Salinivibrio kushneri: one gene and its partner. Each later gene encodes a partner of the first gene's protein in a complex. Links are inferred from orthologs where the notes say so. Each region holds a gene or a part of one and is shown in the gene's direction. Other genes may lie near its edges.

Region 1 (5,816 bases):
ACTATGACTCTGGTAGCGTATTCAAGGAGTTCGCTGCGCTACAATCACAGGCAACAATGATAATCAGGGCCTGGCAATGCACCATGGACCCCTACCCCAAGGAAAGCCAATGTCATGAGCGATAAAAAAATCAACGTCAAAGACGTGACTGCAAAAGAGTACAACCCCAAAACTCACAAAGGGGCTGACGACCGATTCAATCCAAGCAATCGTATTTATGTGCGTGCGGTAAAAGGCTATTACCAGCGTATGCGACGCTATATGGGCTGGTTTTTCATGCTGGTGTTCCTCGCCATTCCCTGGATCCCTTACCAAGGACGCCAAGCCATCTTACTCGATATCGGTAATCAGAAGTTTACCTTTTTTGGCACCACACTCTGGCCACAAGATCTTACCTTGCTGGCTGCCTTGTTGATGCTCGCGGCATTTGGCCTTTTCTTCATTACCACCTTTCTTGGCCGCGTGTGGTGTGGGTACTTGTGCCCACAAACGGTGTGGACCTTCTTGTTTATTTGGTTTGAAGAAAAGCTTGAAGGCGCGGCCAATAAACGTCGCAAGCAAGACTCGTTAAAACTGACGCCTGAGCTAGCCGCGCGCAAAACGGCTAAGCATGCAGCGTGGTGGGCGATCTCCTTGATTACAGGGATGACCTTCGTCGGTTACTTTGTGCCGATGCGCGAGTTAGCCATCGATTTAGTCACCTTTGATACCAGCTTCTGGGTCGGTTTTTGGGTGATCTTCTTTGCCGCTTGTACCTACGGTAACGCCGGCTGGATGCGCTCGATTATGTGTATCCATATGTGCCCTTACGCACGCTTCCAGTCAGCGATGTTCGACAAAGACACCTTCATCGTCGGGTATGATGCCAAGCGCGGCGAAAAACGCGGCCCGCGCCCTCGCAAAAAAGATCCGAAAGAGTTGGGGCTCGGTGACTGCATTGACTGTAATTTATGTGTGCAAGTCTGCCCAACAGGCATCGATATTCGTGATGGCTTGCAATACGAATGTATCAACTGTGGTGCCTGTATCGATGCCTGCGATGAAACCATGGATCGGATGGGCTATGAGCGTGGACTGATTAGCTACACCACCGAGCACAAGCTTGAAGGCAAGAAAACCGCAGTGATGCGACCTAAGCTCCTTGGCTACGGGGTTGTCATGACTATCGTTACCGCGATGTTTATCTATTTGGCGATGTCAGTGATGCCCATGGAGCTGGATGTCATTCGTGACCGTAACCAGCTTTATCGCATCAACAACCAAGGGCTGGTCGAAAACACCTACACATTAAAAATCCTCAATAAAACCCAATCGGATGAGACCTATCAGCTATCAGTGAATGGGCTCAACGATGTGGAATGGCATGGCCCGCAAATGGTCAATGTCCAAGCAGGGGAAGTATTCTCATTACCCATCAGCCTCGCAGTTGATACCTATGAGATGGAACAGCGTATCGCTGACATCACTTTTGTGATGGAGCGAGAATCGGGTGAGGAGCAAAAAGTGGTCACGGCAGAGAGTCGCTTTATCACTGACCTTTAATGCCACCCCGTATGTAGACGAAAAGGGCGCAGGCAGCGCCCTTTTTATTTGTTACCATGGCGTTTTTCCACACAAACGGAATGCCCATGACTGACCATGGTTTTGACTTTCATGCACTAACGCCAGATGTTCAGTTAAATGCGATTGAGTCAGTAGGGATCTACCCTCAATCAGGCTTGCTCGCGCTGAACAGCTATGAAAACCGTGTTGCCCAATTTGTCGCAGATGATGGCCAGCGCTATGTGGTGAAATTTTACCGTCCCGGGCGCTGGTCTAACGCACAAATTCTCGAAGAGCACGCGTTCTGTCATGAGCTCGCCCAAGCCGATATTCCCGTGGTAGCCCCAATCTACCGCGAGGGTACGAGCCTTTTTACCACCGACGGCTTTCGCTTTGCGTTATTTCCCAGTGTCGGCGGCCGAGGTTTTGAAGTGGATAATTGGGATCAACTTGAGGCGGTCGGCCGTTACCTCGGCCGCCTACACCAAGTTGGCGCGGCGACCCCCTTCCAAGAACGGGCAAAGTTTGATCTCGACAGCCATCTTTATCAGCCTCGTCAGGTGTTAAATGAAGCGAATCTCATCCCAGAAGGCATTCAGGCGACCTTTTTCTCTGATCTTGACCGCTTAATTGACGCCATTGCCGCACGCTGGCACACAGATTGGCCGGCGATCCGCTTACACGGTGACTGCCACCCCAGCAATATTCTGTGGCGAGACGGCCCATTGTTTGTGGATTTTGACGACACACGTAACGGCCCTGCGATTCAAGACTTGTGGCTATTTTTAAACGGCAGCCGTGCCGATCAGCTCGCCCAACTCGATACCCTGGCAGAAGGCTATCGCGAGTTTCGAGAATTTCCCGCCGATCAATTGCAACTGATCGAGCCGTTGCGTGGTCTGAGAATGGTGCACTATATGGCGTGGCTAGCAAAACGCTGGCAAGACCCGGCATTTCCACGTGCATTCCCTTGGTTTGCTGATGCAAAATACTGGGAAGGTCAGGTACTTGCGTTTAAAGAGCAACTTGCCACCCTAGAAGCGCCACCGCTTACCCTGTACCCGTAAGCGATCAATCGATAACGGAGAGTCATTCAATCATGTTAAAGAAACTGTTTCCTTTGCTACTCATCCTCGGCTTAACCGCCTGCTCTGAGCCTGAAAGCGTGACACAAACGTCATCACAAACCACGCAAACAGCAGAGTCTACACAAACGCAGTCTGAATCCACCGCGCCTATGGAAGTGGCTGACGCTAAGCCGGGACGCTTTAAGGCGGGGGAAGACTACCAAGTACTGGACACGCCAGCGACGGATACGCCCACAGTCACTGAGTTTTTCTCCTTCTACTGTCCTCACTGCTATCAATTTGAACCACTGGTTCAACAGCTCAAACAGCAGGTGCCTGACAACGCCAAAGTGGTGAAAAATCACGTCTCCTTTATGGGCGGAGACATGGGCAGTGTCCTAACCCGTGCATACGCAACGGCCGTGGTACTGAACGCACAAGACACCATTATTCCGGTGATGTTTAACCGCATTCACGTGGCGCAAAACCCACCGAAATCATTGGCCGAGGTGCGCCAGCTTTTTGTTGATAACGGCATTGATGGCCAAGAGTTTGATGGTGCTTACAACAGCTTTGCCGCCAATTCAATGGCGAAGCGTTTTGACCAATCATTCGAAAAAGCGGGCCTACGCGGCGTGCCTGCCGTGGTCGTGAACGGCAAATATCACGTGACACCGAAAACAGTGGAAACCCCCGAAGAATACTTTCAGCTGATTAACTTCTTGCTTACCCAGAAGTAATCAACTGACTTGGGCGTTGAGATGGCGTAATAAGCCATCCATCGCCCGATAACCCAGCGCCTCAGCAAGATGAGAACGCTGAATCGTCTCGACGTCGGCTAAATCGGCAATGGTTCTCGCCACTTTTATAATCCGATGATACGCCCGCACAGACAGCCCCAAACGATGCAAGGCTTGCTCTAAAAATGCCGCATCGGTTTGAGCCAGTTGGCAATGTTGTTCCATTTCTCGATTGCTTAGCAACGCATTGACCTTGCCTTGACGCGCCAACATCCGCGTGCGCGCCGCTTCAACTCTGGCTTTTACCACCCTCGTAGACTCACCACGGTCACCACCACTGGAGAGGCTCCCTCTTGGCAGTGCTGGGATTTCAATCGACATATCAAACCTATCTAATAATGGTCCAGACAAACGGGCAAGATAGCGTAATATTTGCTGTGGGTTTGAACGCGCGAGCTCCCCTTCATGATGGCCTGTTGGGCTGGGATTTAATGCGCCGATCAGCTGAAAGCGCGCAGGAAAACGGGTTTTGCCATTGGCGCGAGAGATAATAATCTCCCCCGATTCTAGCGGCTCACGCAGGGCATCAAGCACCCGGCGCTCGAACTCTGGCATCTCATCGAGGAACAGCACCCCGTGGTGAGACAAAGAGATCTCGCCCGGGCGCGGTACGGTGCCGCCCCCAACCAACGCCGCCATCGAGCTTGAGTGGTGAGGGCTACGAAACGGGCGTCGACGCCAATTTCCTTCATGCAAGGGTTGCTGGGTTAAAGAGGTAACCGCCGCCGAGGCGAGTGCCTCCTCATCGTTCATGGGCGGGAGTAAATCGCACAAACGCGAAGCCAGCATGGTTTTCCCGGTGCCTGGTGGGCCAACAAAAAGGAGATTGTGAGAGCCACTGGCGGCGATTTCGAGCGCCCGCTTTCCTTGCTGTTGGCCGATAATGTCGCGTAAGCAGCGGGCCGGTGGCGGCTCTGGAGCCTCAATCTGTGTTGTATTCAAACAAAGGCTTTGTTGGCCTGTCAGGTGCTGACCCACCGCAATCAGATCAGGGGCCGACACATGACGCTCATTATCTACCAGTGCGACCTGGCTGGCGTTATCATCTGGCACCACCAGTGCACGCTGCGCTTTTTGGCTCGCCAACGCGGCGGGCAGCGCGCCTTTAACCGGACGTAACTGCCCGGACAATGCCAGCTCCCCCAAAAATTCAAACTCACCTAATCGTTTCTCTGGCAGTTGCCCCGACGCCACCAAGATCCCAAGCGCAATCGGCAAGTCAAACCGTCCACCTTCTTTGGGTAAGTCAGCCGGTGCTAAGTTCACCGTGATACGACGAGAAGGGAACTCGAAATTCGATGTGACTATCGCACTTCTCACCCTATCCCGCGCTTCTTTTACCGTGGTTTCCGGCAGCCCCACCAGCGCAAAACCAGGTAAACCATTGGATATATGCACTTCTACCGTCACACTCGGAGCTTGCACGCCGACACAGGCTCGACTGTGCACTATCGCTAATGCCATTTTCTCTCCACGTTACCCTGTTTAACCACTATGAAACTCGACTCTTATAGTGCCGAGCCATTTTATGATTAAGAGTATTTTTTTCTTGTCATGCGAGTGAGGTCTGTGATACCACTACAAATGCACAACAATTAAACACGAGACTCGGCGACAGATCGAGTTCGTGACTGACCTGTAACAAGCAGGCATAAACAAAAAAACACAATTAACAAAAAGCCCATAAAATGGGCTAACAACGACAAAAGACAGACAAATGCCTAACTTCGCTATCGTCCTAATTATTCGCCTCATCGTGGTCATTATTACGCGAGGGGTTTAGGTACGCGAAATACAGCAGCAACATCGCAACCAAGCCCCCGCAACCAACAGGTTCGGGGGCTTTTTTCATTCATGTGGCGATAGCCACGCGACAACGGAAATAACAATGATGGAGAGCGCAGAGACCGATCATTCGCCCGCCTGCCCTCCCCGTTTACTCGGGGAGGGACGAGGATGACAGGTGCACAATGGGTTGTGGAAGCCTTACGCCAACAAGGCGTTGAAACTGTATTTGGGTATCCAGGTGGTGCGATCATGCCTGTGTATGATGCCCTCTACGATGGTGGGGTTGAGCATATTTTATGCCGCCACGAGCAAGGCGCGGCGATGGCCGCCATCGGGTATGCCCGCGCCAGTGGTCGTCCTGGAGTCTGCCTTGCAACATCAGGGCCGGGTGCCACTAACTTAATCACCGGACTTGCCGATGCAATGATGGACTCTGTGCCTGTGGTCGCGATCACCGGCCAAGTCGCTAGCCCACTGATAGGCACGGATGCGTTTCAAGAGATCGATGTCCTCGGCTTATCACTCGCCTGCACCAAACACAGTTTTCTGGTCACTGATCCGGCTGAACTCACCAGCACCTTAGCGCAGGCATTCGTAGTAGCACTATCCGGCCGTCCAG
Region 2 (3,998 bases), 830 kb from region 1 along the record:
TTTACTCCATTTACCACCGCGTGGCGTCCGGAAAAGAGTTCGGCGCTAACCATGATCATACTTCAGATGAAAGCTTAAGCGACGAGCTGAGCCGCAACGATTTGGAAAACTATCGAGCGTTTTTGCGCAGCCTACTAATGCATGCTGGCGTGGGCACCGCCCTCGGGGGCGTGATGACCATGGTTGGCGAACCACAAAACTTGATCATTGCCGACCAAGCCAGCTGGCATTTCGGTGAATTTATTCTCCGAATGGCCCCCGTCACACTGCCGGTTTTCTTCGCAGGCTTACTGACCTGTGCTCTGGTCGAGAAGTTTGCTTGGTTCGGTTATGGCGCACACCTGCCTCACAATGTATTAAAAATCTTGGTGGAATATGATAAAGCACAGCGGGCAAAACGTACGCCTCAGGATATCGCCAAGTTGGTGGTACAAGCACTGATTGCGGTGTGGCTGATCACCGCTCTCGCCTTGCATTTAGCCGCTGTGGGCCTTATTGGTTTAAGCATTATCATTCTTGCCACTGCTTTTACGGGCGTCGTCGATGAGCACCATATCGGCAAAGCCTTTGAGGAAGCGCTACCGTTCACCGCGCTATTGGCGGTCTTTTTCTCTGTGGTGGCAGTGATCATTGACCAACACTTGTTTGCGCCTGTCATCGATATGGTGCTGTCGCTGGAAGGCCACCTGCAACTGACCATGTTTTATATCGCCAATGGCCTGCTTTCTATGGTGTCAGACAATGTATTTGTCGGTACCGTGTATATCAACGAGGTAAAAACCGCCCTGCTCAATGGCGTGATTGGCCGCGAGCAATTTGATATGTTGGCTGTAGCAATCAATACAGGGACTAACTTGCCCTCTGTGGCCACGCCTAACGGCCAAGCTGCTTTCTTATTCTTGCTGACCTCAACGCTGGCGCCACTACTGCGTCTTTCATACGGTCGCATGGTGTACATGGCGTTGCCATACACCATTGTGATGGGCGTATTGGGTGTGATTGGCATTGAGTTTTTCTTGGTACCTGCCACCGAGTGGATGCTGCACCAAGGTTGGATTTCCGAAGCCATACATATGACTCAGCAAGCCATACCTAGCGCTCACTAACGCACTTCTACCATTGACCTTAGTCTCAACAAACGATTGAATAGCAAGGCTCTCAATATAGGGCCTTGTTTTTTATCAGGAGTGAGTTATGTGGCGCGCCTTAAACCAGTTTTCTCGCAGCCGAGCGTCCTGGCTGTTGTTGCTTCTATGTGTTGTCGGGCTAGAAGCCACAGCACTTTATTTTCAACACTATCAAGGACTTGAACCTTGTGTTATGTGTATTTATGAACGCGTCGCGTTATTGGGTATTGGCGTCGCTGCTTTACTTGGATTGATCGCGCCCAACGACCCTTTTTGGCGTACTCTCGGCTTGCTTGGCTATGGCATCACAGCTGGGTGGGCGCTAAAGCTCTCGTTAGAGCACGTGAGCTACCAATTCCCAGACCCTAACCAACTGTTCGGTGCCACCTGTGATGTGGCGGTAAACTTCCCTTCTTGGGCGCCGCTCAACCAATGGGTGCCATCCGTCTTTGAAGCCTACGGTGATTGCAGCAAAGTGGTATGGCAGTGGCTGGGATGGTCAATGCCACAATGGCTGGTTGGTATCTTTTCAGCCATGTTGTTTGTCTGGGTGTTAGTGGTCATTGCCCAGTTTATTGGCCGCCCCCCACGCCGCATTTTTTCATAACGACGCTTGAATCATGGCGTCGGCTTTCTCGGCGCCTGTGCAGGCCGACTCAGTGTCAAAGTGATGACGCAATGTTTCAATCAACGGGCGATCCGCGGCACTGAACACTCCAGCATCGAGGCGACGAGGCTCACTCCAGTACAGAGCCTGATGCTGGTTCAGTGCTAACGTTCCATCAATAATGTCACACCAAAAGCTGCAAAGTACGATCACTTTGTCGCCGTAATCGAATTCGGTTTCCAAAATCGGGGCGCCAACTTGGATATCAACCCCAAATTCTTCTCGCCATTCTCGCGCGAGTGCTTGCTGGTCGCTCTCGCCTTGCTCGACTTTGCCCCCAGGGAACTCCCACCAACTAATAAACTGCGTATCCGGTTGGCGTTGTGCCACCAATACTTGATGGCCTTGGGTCGCAACACCGGCGACAACACGAAGGGAAGAGGATTGTTTTGACTGCTTCATCTAATTAACGCCCACAACATTTTTTAAATTTTGCGCCACTGCCACATGGGCAAGGATCATTTCGGCCTATCGATTTAAATGGGTTGACCTGGTGCGCACCATGCGTGCCTTGTTGTGCTTCATCCGCCGCTTTCGCCACTTCTTGGATCATTAAATCCAGTTGCTCAATGTATTGCCCGGGCTCAACATCAATGCCGACCTCTTTCATTTGAGCTAAAGTCCCAGCTTCATCGTGCAGCAGCAACATGCTGGTCACCAAGGCAGAAAGCATTCGACGACTGCCATCATTGAGCGTTACCTCGTGCCAATGCGGCTCGACATAAGGCCAGACAGCTAAAAAACCTTCGGCGAAAGCTTGCGCGAGTTCGCCACGCATCGACAGCATTAAGCTATCCGGCAATACATAATCATTACGCATAAGGGCGTGATATTGCTGCTCAAGATGTGCCAGTACTGTCTGCTTATCGTCTTGATTGAGGCTAACGACCTCCCCGTCCTCTTCGATTCCTGCAGTCACTAGCACCGACAGCCAGGTATCAGGGTCTAAAGGAGCCGGGCATATATTTGCGGCCAGGAGGGCACCTTCAATAAAACTGGCAGGCATCCCCTCCCAGTGCTCAGAGAGTGTTACTAGTGTTGACATAAGCTTTCCTGTGTCATGAATTCTGTTTGTTGACGTGCTTTATCCAGCTCGCGAACGATTTCATCAGCGCGATTCAATACACGAATCGCTTTGAAACACGCATCTGCTTGCGGGTAATACTGACGCAAATACTTAAACCATTGTTTGATGCGGTTGGGGAAATACTGTGCCTTATCCCCTTGGCGCTCTTGCTCGGCATAGCGAACTAACAATGCTAGTACGGCAGGCCAAGGCATCGGTGCGGCATCATCACGGATATGCTGACCGAGGTTAGGCATGTTTAACGCCCCACGGCAAACCATTAGGGTGTCACAACCGGTAATGGCTTGGCAGCGAAGTGCATCGTCACGGTGCCAAATATCGCCATTGGCCGTCACTGGAATAGCCACTTGTTGGTTGATATCGGCAATTAAATCCCAACGAATGGTCCCCGCTTTGTAACCATCGCGCTTGGTGCGCCCATGTACCACCAGCTCATCTGCCCCCGCATCGGCCACCGCTTGGGCAATACACATATAGTCATCAAGATCGTTAAATCCGAGGCGAATCTTGGCACTGACCGTATAAGCCGGATCAACCGCATCTCTCACGGCTTTGACCACATCAAACATATGCTCTGGGGTTTTAAGCAGCGCAGCCCCACCACGGTTACCGTTGACGGTTTTCGATGGGCAGCCAAAATTAATATCAATTCCTTGCGAGCCCAGTTCGATGGCACGCACCGCGTTACCCGCCATCGCGTGGGGGTCTTGTCCTAAAAGCTGCACCCGGACCGGCGTGCCCGCGGTGGTGAAGCCCCCTTGCGCTAGCTCCGGACAAAAGCGATGAAAGACTTTTTCTGGCAAGCGTTGGTCGACCACGCGCACAAACTCGGTGACACAGAGGCTGTAGTGATTAATCTCGGTGAGCAACTTGCGCATTAACGGGTCGAGTACCCCTTCCATCGGGCCCAAGACGATACGTGGTGGTGATTGATGTGTTTGACTCATGCCATACCTTTGCGATTAAGGCGCGCTATTTTGCCAGCTTTTTCGCCAAAGCGCAGCTAACAAAAAAGCCAGTCAAAAAAATGACTGGCTTTCATATCGTTAGCGACACCGGTGGCGTTAGCCGTCGGCTCTTGCCGCGTCAACCATGGCTTCTAGCTGTGGGTACGGCA

Evidence for each region. The genes of interacting proteins can lie anywhere in the genome.
Region 2: the proteins of N8M53_RS12735 (region 1) and dsbB are in contact, whole or in part, in a solved structure (PDB 2HI7), measured with the Escherichia coli proteins. The link is inferred for Salinivibrio kushneri from one-to-one orthologs.

The regions. Positions count from the first base shown.
Region 1 is NZ_CP114588.1:2,765,877-2,771,692, forward strand. The notes cover bases 1,856-4,564. They hold N8M53_RS12735 (thiol:disulfide interchange protein DsbA/DsbL), read left to right. Parts: upstream 1,856-2,779; coding sequence 2,780-3,349; downstream 3,350-4,564. Other genes in these bases: N8M53_RS12730 (serine/threonine protein kinase), read left to right, coding at 1,856-2,609; N8M53_RS12740 (YifB family Mg chelatase-like AAA ATPase), read right to left, coding at 3,350-4,564. In the rest of the region: cytochrome c oxidase accessory protein CcoG, read left to right, coding at 115-1,542; more of N8M53_RS12730, read left to right, coding at 1,629-1,855; more of N8M53_RS12740, read right to left, coding at 4,565-4,873; ilvG (acetolactate synthase 2 catalytic subunit), read left to right, coding at 5,366-5,816. UniProt on the Escherichia coli protein: Required for disulfide bond formation in some periplasmic proteins such as PhoA or OmpA. Acts by transferring its disulfide bond to other proteins and is reduced in the process. DsbA is reoxidized by DsbB. Required for pilus biogenesis.
Region 2 is NZ_CP114588.1:1,937,794-1,941,791, forward strand. What follows is about bases 1-2,964. They hold dsbB (disulfide bond formation protein DsbB), read left to right. Parts: upstream 1-1,194; coding sequence 1,195-1,734; downstream 1,735-2,964. Other genes in these bases: nhaB (Na(+)/H(+) antiporter NhaB), read left to right, coding at 1-1,106; N8M53_RS09125 ((deoxy)nucleoside triphosphate pyrophosphohydrolase), read right to left, coding at 1,729-2,196; N8M53_RS09130 (YecA family protein), read right to left, coding at 2,201-2,839; dusC (tRNA dihydrouridine(16) synthase DusC), read right to left, coding at 2,827-2,964. In the rest of the region: more of dusC, read right to left, coding at 2,965-3,828; N8M53_RS09140 (DsbA family protein), read right to left, coding at 3,946-3,998. UniProt on the Escherichia coli protein: Required for disulfide bond formation in some periplasmic proteins such as PhoA or OmpA. Acts by oxidizing the DsbA protein.